3 regions of the Shinella sp. genome follow, and region 1 is predicted to be linked to each of the others. Evidence: predicted binding sites of a transcription regulator. Region 1 holds the regulator's gene; each other region holds the start of a gene.
What was found. The regulator PhoB, encoded in region 1, activates phosphate uptake and scavenging genes when phosphate is short. The targets are predictions, from matches to a motif close to TGTCATNNANCTGTCAT.
Positions count from the first base shown of each region.

Region 2: a site for PhoB is predicted at 1,327-1,343, ahead of pstS (phosphate ABC transporter substrate-binding protein PstS). Genes of this name have one in related genera too.
Region 3: a site for PhoB is predicted at 1,493-1,509, ahead of ACT6VE_RS15310 (alkaline phosphatase D family protein). Genes of this name have one in related genera too.

Region 1 covers NZ_JBQVPI010000009.1:187,164-190,439, forward strand. Annotated here, with positions in the region: gene pstB (phosphate ABC transporter ATP-binding protein PstB) at 1-554, shown strand, start outside; gene phoU (phosphate signaling complex protein PhoU) at 662-1,390, shown strand; gene phoB (phosphate regulon transcriptional regulator PhoB) at 1,405-2,088, shown strand; gene ACT6VE_RS18435 (GcrA family cell cycle regulator) at 2,224-2,760, opposite strand; gene ACT6VE_RS18440 (aspartate aminotransferase family protein) at 3,186-3,276, shown strand, end outside.
Region 2 covers NZ_JBQVPI010000004.1:281,831-285,106, reverse strand. Annotated here, with positions in the region: gene ACT6VE_RS10205 (acetoacetate decarboxylase) at 1-378, opposite strand, end outside; gene ACT6VE_RS10200 (3-hydroxybutyrate dehydrogenase) at 418-1,224, opposite strand; gene pstS (phosphate ABC transporter substrate-binding protein PstS) at 1,489-2,565, shown strand; gene ACT6VE_RS10190 (Na/Pi cotransporter family protein) at 2,609-3,276, shown strand, end outside.
Region 3 covers NZ_JBQVPI010000007.1:165,586-168,861, forward strand. Annotated here, with positions in the region: gene ACT6VE_RS15305 (M3 family metallopeptidase) at 1-1,331, shown strand, start outside; gene ACT6VE_RS15310 (alkaline phosphatase D family protein) at 1,614-3,176, shown strand.

The DNA.
Region 1 (3,276 bases):
ATACGGACGACATCTACGACCCGAACATCGACGTCGTGGAACTGCGCGCCCGCGTCGGCATGGTGTTCCAGAAGCCGAACCCCTTCCCGAAGTCGATCTACGAAAATGTCGCCTACGGCCCGCGCATCCACGGCCTCGCCAAGACGAAGCCGGACATGGATGCCATCGTCGAAAAGAGCCTGCAGAAGGCCGGCCTGTGGAACGAGGTGAAGGATCGCCTGCAGGAGGGCGGAACCGGCCTCTCCGGCGGCCAGCAGCAGCGCCTGTGCATCGCGCGTGCCGTCGCCGTCAGCCCGGAAGTCATCCTGATGGATGAGCCGTGCTCGGCGCTCGACCCGATCGCGACCGCCAAGGTCGAGGAACTGATCCATGAGCTGCGCGCCAACTTCACGATCGTTATCGTGACGCACTCGATGCAGCAGGCGGCCCGCGTCTCGCAGCGCACCGCCATGTTCCACCTCGGCAATCTCGTCGAGGAGAACGACACCGACAAGATGTTCACCAACCCGGACGACCAGCGCACGCAGGACTACATCATGGGCCGCTTCGGCTGACGCCTCCGGCGTCGCCAAGTACCCAAGCAATTCCAGCAAAAGTGTGAAACGGTTTTGCGTTCGGAATTGCGTCAAACGAAGAACCCGAGCGCATTAAGGACAGAACCATGTCATCGACCCATATCGTCTCGATTTACGACGAAGAACTGAAATACCTCTCCCGCCGCATCTCCGAGATGGGCGGCACGGCCGAGCAGATGGTGGCGGATGCCGTCCGGGCCCTGGTTGCCACCGATGGCGCCCTGGCGCAGAAGGTCATTTCCGAGGACGTCATCCTCGACACTGCCGAGCGCCAGATCAACGAGAAGGCGATCGTCACGATCGCCAAGCGCCAGCCGATGGCGGCGGATCTGCGCGAAATCATGGGCGCCATCCGCATCGCGGCCGAACTGGAGCGCGTCGGCGACCTTGGCAAGAACACCGCCAAGCGCGTTATCGCCGTGCAGAGCTCGGGCATGCCGCGCAAGCTCACCCGTGGTCTCGAGCATCTCGCGGAACTCGCGCTGATGCAGCTGAAAGAAGTCCTCGACGTCTACGCGACCCGCTCGATCGAGAAGGCCAAGGCCATCCGCGAGCGCGACGACGAGATCGACGCGATCTACACATCGCTGTTCCGCGAACTCCTGACCTACATGATGGAAGATCCGCGCAACATCACGCCCTGCACGCATCTGCTGTTCTGCGCCAAGAACATCGAGCGCATTGGCGACCACGCGACCAACATTGCGGAAACCATCTACTATATGGCGACCGGCTCGCAGCCCGAGGGTGAGCGCCCGAAGGACGACACCACGACGTCGGTTGTCACTGCCGACGTTACCGACGCCTCCGAGTAAGGAGTTTCACCTCCATGGTGCCCAGAATTGCCGTCGTCGAAGACGAGGAAGCGCTCAGCGTCCTCCTGCGCTACAATCTCGAGGCCGAAGGTTTTGAGGTCGATACGATCCTGAACGGTGACGAGGCCGAGATGCGCCTGCAGGAGCGACTGCCGGACCTTCTCATCCTCGATTGGATGCTGCCGGGCGTTTCGGGCATCGAGCTGTGCCGGCGGCTGCGCCAGCGCCCCGAAACCGAGCGCCTGCCGATCATCATGCTGACGGCACGCGGCGAGGAGAGCGAGCGCGTACGTGGGCTCGCGACCGGCGCCGACGACTATGTCGTCAAGCCGTTCTCGACGCCGGAGCTTGTCGCCCGCGTTCGCGCCATGTTGCGCCGCGCAAAGCCCGAGGTCGTCTCGACGGTGCTGCGCTGCGGCGATATCGAACTCGACCGCGAGACGCACCGCGTGCACCGGCGCACTCGCGAAGTCCGCCTCGGCCCGACGGAGTTCCGCCTGCTGGAGTTCCTGATGACCTCGCCCGGCCGCGTCTTCTCGCGCTCGCAGCTTCTCGATGGCGTCTGGGGCCATGACATCTATGTCGACGAACGCACCGTCGACGTGCATGTCGGGCGCCTGCGCAAGGCGCTCAATTTCGCCAACATGCAGGACGTCATCCGCACGGTCCGCGGCGCCGGCTACTCGCTGGAAACCTGAGAAAAACGTTTCCTCCCAAGGACGGAAATGGGCCTTTCGGGGCCTGTTTGCGTTTTTGGGGGCCGTACGCGCCCTTCGTCAGCACAAAAGAAAGGGCCCTTCCGGGCCCTCATCGCATTCAGCTTTTCGTTTCGGCTAGCGCATCCGGCGCCGTTCAGCCGAAGGCTGGTAGGCGAGGCGCTGGTGGTAGGTGCAGTAGGGCGAGTTGTCCGGGGACTCATTGCCGCAGAAGTGGAAGTCGTCGTTCAGCGGGTCGCCGATCGGCCATTTGCAGGTGCGCTCGGTCAGCTCGGTCAGTTCCAGCTTCCGCGACATCGGCACAACCGTCTTGTTGCCGTTGGCGGGAACCGGAAGCTGCTCGATCTGCGCGTCGAAACCGGCGTCGATATCTTCCTTGGCGATGATCATGCCGGCCGGGCGCGTTGCTACGCGAGCGGGGACCGGACGGGCCGCGAAGTTCGACGGCCGCGGCGCTGCAACGACGGGGCGCTTCGGACGGGTGGCGCTTGGTGTGCCGCCGGCTTTCGCACGGCCCGGCAAATTCAGCCGGTGCACTTTGCCGATGACAGCGTTGCGGCTGACGCCGCCGAGCTGCGCAGCGATCTGGCTCGCGCTCAGGCCTTCGCTCCAGAGCTTCGTGAGTTTCTCGACCCGCTCGTCTGTCCAGTTCATCTTCTCGTCTCCGTTCGACGTTCGCAATGTGGGAATCCCTCATCGCGTTCCGGACAGGTCCGGAATTTGAACGCCCTAACTCTTTTGGTGACTAGTTCCGCCGCATGCAGTCTAGTAATTGGTCTTTAACCTAGAGTTCGGGGGACTCTGTGACAAGAGTCGCGGGAATCGGTGCGAATCGATTTCGTAGTTTTCCCCAACTTGCTGCCCTGGTGTGACTCAAGAGCGACACCTTGCGCGCGTATCGTGAATCCTCACGTTGCGGTAGGTTCAGCGGCATTTCAGACGCGCATTTCATTGACATTGCAGGGGGAAATGCCGATAGTGCAGCATGCCGCCGAAAGGCGGTTTTTGATTTTTCTGGAGCCTGGAAAAGTCAAGTCGTAAACGAGTTTTTCCGCATCTCTTTTCGGAGGATCCGCGCCATGGCCGATGCCGCGCCGCTCTATGAAACCTATATGCGTGCACCGCTCCGGTTCACGCGCGGGGAGGGCGTCTGGCTGGTCGCCGAAAATG
Region 2 (3,276 bases), on a different contig from region 1:
GCCCTCGTGCACGAGCTTGGGAAAAGCGAGTTTCTTGGGAAAGCCCCAGATTTCCCGCCCGCCGGCGATGGGCGCGTCGTCGTCGAGATACATGGCGTGCACGTAGACGCCCTCTTCACCCTCGAAGCGAACCGGGATGACCTGGCCGGATTCCGTGTAGTCGCCAAAACCGGTGGAGTCCGGCATCTTGATGAACTCGTATTTGACGATGGGGTCGATGATCTCCAGCGGCTCCGGCACGACGGCGCGCAGCGCATCGGGATCCGTCCGGTAGCTGATGATGACATATTCCCGATCGATGAAGCGGTAGGGACCCGGCGGATAGGCGGGGTTCGTCAGCGGCATGGCGTAGGCGTTGCGGACGTCGGTGGCCTTCATGTCATTGATTCCTACAGGAGAAAAATAGGGTGGCGGCGATCAGTGCGCCGTCCAGCCTCCGTCGAGCGAAAGGATCGCACCGGTCATCGAGGCCGCCTCCTCGCTGGCGAGGTAGAGGGCGAGGCCGGCGACCTGCTCGACCGTCACGAACTGCTTCGTCGGCTGTGCCTCGAGCAGCACGTCATGGATGACCTGCTCCTTGGTAAGCCCGCGTGCGGCCATCGTGTCGGGGATCTGTTTTTCGACGAGCGGCGTCCAGACATAGCCGGGGCAAATGGCGTTGACCGTGACGCCATTGGTGGCGGCTTCCAGCGCGACGGTTTTTGTCAGGCCGGCAATGCCGTGCTTGGCCGCCACATAGGCGGATTTGTACGGCGAGGCGACGAGCGCGTGGGCAGAGGCGACATTGATGATACGGCCGAAGCCATGGTCTTTCATCGCCGGCAGTGCAGCCTTGATGGTATGGAAAGCGGCGACGAGGTTGATCTGGATGATCGCCTGCCATTTCTCGTCCGGAAACTCCTCGATCGGCGCGACATGCTGGATGCCCGCATTGTTGACGAGGATGTCGCAGCCTCCAAATGTGTCGAGCGCGAGCTTCACCATCTCGCCGATTTCGCTGCCGGAAAGCATGTTGGCCGGCGAATACAGGCAGCGCACGCCATAATCCGCCTCGATGCCGGCGCGCTCTGCCTCGATTGCGACCGCATCACCCAGCCCGTTGATGACGATGTTCGCCCCCGCAGCGGCGAAACGGCGGGCGATGGCAAGGCCAATGCCGCTGGTCGAGCCGGTGACGATGGCCGTTCGGTTGCTGAGGGTTTTCGGCTGGGATGCGTCGTTCATCGGGATCTCCATCGGACGTGGCGCGTGGCGTGGTTTGGAGCACGCCGACATTTCACGCAGATGACAGTCGTCTCGGAGCGATTGTGGCGATGCCGCCAATATTGTCATGTGCCCGTCAAGCAAACTTAATAGTAAAGAATGGCTGAAAACGCAGTTTGCTAATTTACGTCTTATGGTCATGCGCATTTTCATGCCTGGCAGTCGGTGATGACTGTCGGGGCGGCTTCCCGTTGTCTGAAAGTGCGCATTGACGAGGGGAGATTCATGATGAATGCATTCCAACCCCTTGCCCGCAATGTGTGGAGCAGGTTTGCGCTGGTGCTTGGCGCTGTAATTTTTTCCGCCGCGAGCGTCCATGCGGAGCCCATTCGTGGTGCCGGATCGACCTTTGCCGCGCCGATCATCCAGCTCTGGTCGCATGATTACGAGACGATGCGCACGGATGGCGGCGACTTCACGTCGCCGGACTGGCGCGTCGACTATGAGCCGGTCGGCTCGCTCGCCGGCGTGATGCGCCTCGGTCAGATCGAGACGGATTTTGCCGCAACCGATGCCCCGCTGCCGGCCGATGAACTGAAGGCGCGCGACCTCCTCCAGTTCCCCGTCGTCATGGGTGGCATCGTTGTCGTCGCCAATGTCGATGGCATAGGTGCCGGGGCGCTTCGTCTGTCCGGCCCCGTGATTGCTGATATCTATCTCGGCAAGGTCACCAAATGGTCCGACCCTTCCATCAAGGCGTTGAACCCGGATCTGGCCCTGCCGGACGCGGCAATCGAGGTTTTGCATCGTGAGGACGGATCAGGCTCGACCCTGGCCTTCACGGGGTTCCTCTCCAAAAGCAGCCCGGAATGGGCGCAAAAGCCGGGCGCCGGCACGCTGATCGAGTGGCCGCTCGGCAAGGGCGAGAAGGGTACCGGCGGGCTCGCGAGCCTGGCGACCAAGACCAAGAACAGCATTTCCTATCTCGAATATGGCCAGGTCGTGCGCCTCGGCCTGCCCTTTGTTTCGCTGCAAAACCAGGCCGGCACCTTCATCCGGCCGAGCCCGGAGGCCTTCCAGGCGGGCCTGGAGACGGCCACCTGGGACGGCACGACGGGTTCTGCCGCCGATGCCGCCGAAGTTGCGGGTGAAAAGGCCTATCCGATGACGGTCGTCACCTATGCGGTCGTGCCGAAGGACCGCGGTGAAGGGCGTATCAACCGCGTGCTCGATCTCTTCCGCGTCGCCTTCAGCCGTGGCGGCGATGAGGCGAGTGCGCTTGGCTACATCCCCGTGTCGCCGGCGCTCGCCGGCAAGATCGAAGCGTACTGGACCGCGAATCTGGGCTTCGCGAACAACTAGGCGCCAGAACGCTGCATTTGCTCCAATAGAAACGAGTTTTCCCATGGAAATAAATATCTTCAAGGACGTCCTCGTGCCGGTCATCGGCGGCCTGGGCATCTTCATGCTCGGCCTCGAATTCATGGCCAACGGCATCCAGGCCCTCTCCGTCAACAAGATGCGCGCGTTCCTCGCCAGAGCCGCCGGCACGCCGGTCAAGGGTGTGCTCGCCGGCACCTTCATCACGGGCGTCATCCAGTCCTCGACGGCGATGACCGTCATGGTGGTCGGTCTCGTCAATGCCGGCGTGGTTGGTCTCAGACCAGCCATCAGCGTCATCATGGGCGCCAATATCGGCACGACGCTCGGCAATGGTCTTATCGCCTTGCCGCTCGGGCCGCTCGGCCTCATTCTTGGCGGTATCTTCGCGCTCATCTATTGCTTCGCCAAGAGCGAGAAGGTGCGCAACATCGCACTCGCCTGCATGGGCTTCGCGCTGATCTTCTACGGCCTCAACCTGATGACGGGCGGCCTGCGTCCGCTGCGCAATCTGCCGGAAGTCATGGAATTGCTCCAGACGCTGAAGGCTGACTCCTACTTCAACCTGATCAAGTGCGTGCTGATCGCCGCCGGCGTCACCGCGATGATCCACTCGTCCTCGGCGACGATCGGTATCGTCATGGGCCTCGGCGCCGCCGGCATTCTCGACTGGACGACGGCTGTCGCCTTCTC
Region 3 (3,276 bases), on a different contig from region 1:
CTTTTCACGCCTGGGTGGCGCGCGGTGAGAACGACGGCGAGACGGACAATCGTGGCATCGTCAAGGACACGCTGGCGCTGCGCGCGGAAAAGGCGGGCCTGCTCGGCTACGAGAACTTTGCTGCGCTGAAGCTCGACAACACCATGGCGAAGACGCCCGACGCGGTGAACGGGCTCCTGATGCAGGTCTGGGAAAAGGCCGTGGCGCGGGCGCGGGAAGAGGAGGCGGATTTGGCCGTGCTCGTCGCCGACGAAGGCCGCAACCACGCGGTCATGCCATGGGACTGGCGCTACTATGCGGAAAAGCTGCGGGCGAAAAAGTTCAACTTCTCCGAGGCCGAGCTGAAACCCTATCTCCAGCTCGAAAAGATCATCGACGCCTGCTTCGACGTTGCCGAGCGGCTGTTCGGCATCCGGGCGATCGAGAAGAAGGATGTGCCGGTCTATCATCCTGACGTGCGCGTGTTCGAGATCCGTGACCGTGAGGACAAGCTTGTGGCCATGTTCCTCGGCGATTACTTCGCCCGGTCCTCCAAGCGCTCGGGCGCCTGGATGAGCTCCTACCAGAGCCAGCACCGGCTGCCGCTTGCGAGCGGTTCGATCGGCGAAATTCCGATCGTCTACAATATCTGCAACTTCGCCAAACCCGCCGAGGGCAAGCCGGCGCTGCTGTCGATCGACGATGCCCGCACGCTGTTCCACGAATTCGGCCATGCGTTGCACGGCATGCTGTCGGACGTCACCTATCCGTCGGTGTCGGGCACCGGCGTTTCGCGTGATTTCGTCGAACTGCCCTCGCAGCTCTATGAGCATTGGCTGACGGTACCGGAAATCTTGACGCGCTACGCCGTGCACTACCAGACCGGCGAAGCGATGCCGGCAGCGCTGCTCGACAAGGTGCTTGCCGCCCGCACCTTCAATTCCGGCTTCGCGACGGTGGAGTTCACCTCCTCGGCGCTGGTCGACATGGCCTTCCACACGCGCGGCGCCGTCGAGGATCCGATGGCGGTGCAGGCTGAGGTGCTGGAAAAGATCGGCCTGCCGACGTCCATCGTCATGCGCCATGCCACGCCGCACTTCCAGCATGTCTTCTCCGGCGACGGCTATTCGGCCGGCTACTATTCCTACATGTGGTCGGAAGTGCTGGACGCCGATGCCTTCGCCGCCTTCACGGAAACCGGCGATGCCTTCAACCCGGCCATGGCCGAGCGGCTGAAGACCTATATCTACGCCGTCGGCGGCTCCGTCGACCCGGAAGACGCCTACAAGGCCTTCCGCGGCAAGCTGCCGAGCCCGGAGGCGATGCTGGAGAAGAAGGGGTTGGCGGCTTAGGGGCGACCCATCGCTCAGGCGGCCCCCTCTTCCGCCTGCCGGCACCTTCTCCCCGCTGGGGAGAAGGGGGTCAACTGCGGCGCCTCGTTTCCCTTCGCCCCTCGGGGAGAAGGTGGCCCGATAGGGCCGGATGAGGGGCGCGGCATGAGGAGACCCGCCGCCGTCATCGTGCCGTCACTGAACTTTCGGTGAATCGTCATCGTCCCGTTACCGGACTGACATGGCCGGGACTCATGGTCTGCCCGCCTGGCGTTTCGATTCGCGGGTCAGGCCGGAGGTGGCATGGCGATTGTTCCGGAGACGCTGACGCGGCGTTCTTTCCTTCTGACCGCAGGGGCCGGCGCGCTTGCGACGTCCTCGGCGCTGGCAGTGCCTTACTACGCGCGACGGCATGGCAGTCCGGTCTTTTCCCACGGCGTGCAGTCTGGTGATGTCGATTGTTCGTCCGGTATGGTCTGGGCGCGGGTCGATCGGCCGGCGGAAGTGACGCTTGAATATTCGACCACCGAGAGTTTTCTCGATGCGGCACGCCTGCCGTTGCAGAAAGCGACGATGGGATCGGACAATACCATCAAGGCGATGCTGCAGGGCCTGCTGCCGGACCAGGACATTTTCTATCGCTTCACCGCGAGCGATCCCTATTCCAGCCATCTGATCTCCGAGCCGGTCGTCGGGCGTTTCCGCACGGCGCCGATGCGCAAGCGCTCGGTGCGTTTCGTCTGGTCGGGGGATACGGCAGGCCAAGGCTGGGGCATCGACGATGTCGGCATGAAGACCTATTCGACCATGCTGCGCCACGAGCCGGATTTCTTCATCCATTCCGGCGATACCGTTTACGCGGACGGGCCGATCCCGGACGAAATTCCGCTGCGCGACGGGGGCGTTTGGAAGAACCGCATCGTGACCGACGAAAAACGCAGCGTGGCGCGCACGCTGGAAGAATTTCGCGGCCAGTGGAAATATAATCTGCTCGATGGCCACCTGCTGTCTTTCAACACCCAATGCCCGACCTTCTTCCAGTGGGACGACCACGAGGTTTTGAACAATTGGTCGGAATCGAGCGACCTGACCGGCGACCGGCGCTATCCGGACAAGGATATCGGCGTCTATGAAGAGCGTGCGCGGCGCGCCTTCCACGAAATGACGCCGATCCGCTATTTTCCCACCGAGCCCGGCCGCATCTTCCGCAAGGTCGCCTATGGGCCGCTGCTCGACGTGTTCTTCGTCGACCTGCGCTCCTATCGCAGCCCCAACCGGGGCGGCACGGAGAACGGCCTGTTCGGCTGGCGGCAGGCGGACTGGCTGCGCCGCGAGCTTGCGGCCTCGCAGGCTGTCTGGAAGGTCATTGCCTGCGACATGCCGCTCGGCCTCGTCATCTGGGACGATTACGCCAATAGCCTTGGATATGAGGGGGTTGCGGACGGTCTCAACGGCCCGCCGGCGGCGCGTGAGCGCGAGATCGCCGACCTGCTTTCCTTCATGCGCGACAATGCGATCCACAATGTCGTGTGGCTGACGGCGGATGTGCACTACACGGCCGCGCACCACTACGATCCGTCGCGCGCAAAATTCCAGGAGTTCAATCCGTTCTGGGAATTCGTCTCCGGGCCGCTGCATTCCGGAACCTATGGACCAAAGCCGCTCGACATGACCTTCGGCCCGGACGTCCGTTTCATCAAGTCGTCGAAAGGCGGGGTCGATAGCAATCTGCCGCCGTCCGCCGGCCTGCAATTCTTTGGTCTCGTCGATATCAACGGGTCGAGCGAGGAGATGACCGTGCGGCTGATGGACCGGGAGGATCAGGAGCTTTGGCGCATCACCTTGCCGCCGGTGCGTTCATCATGAGAGCAAGCTGCGCGCTGATCGGGCAACAGAGTTGCATCCCGCCCCTTTCGCATTTGCGGAAAAACATGTAAGAGCCCGACCATTGAAGACGGCGCCCTTA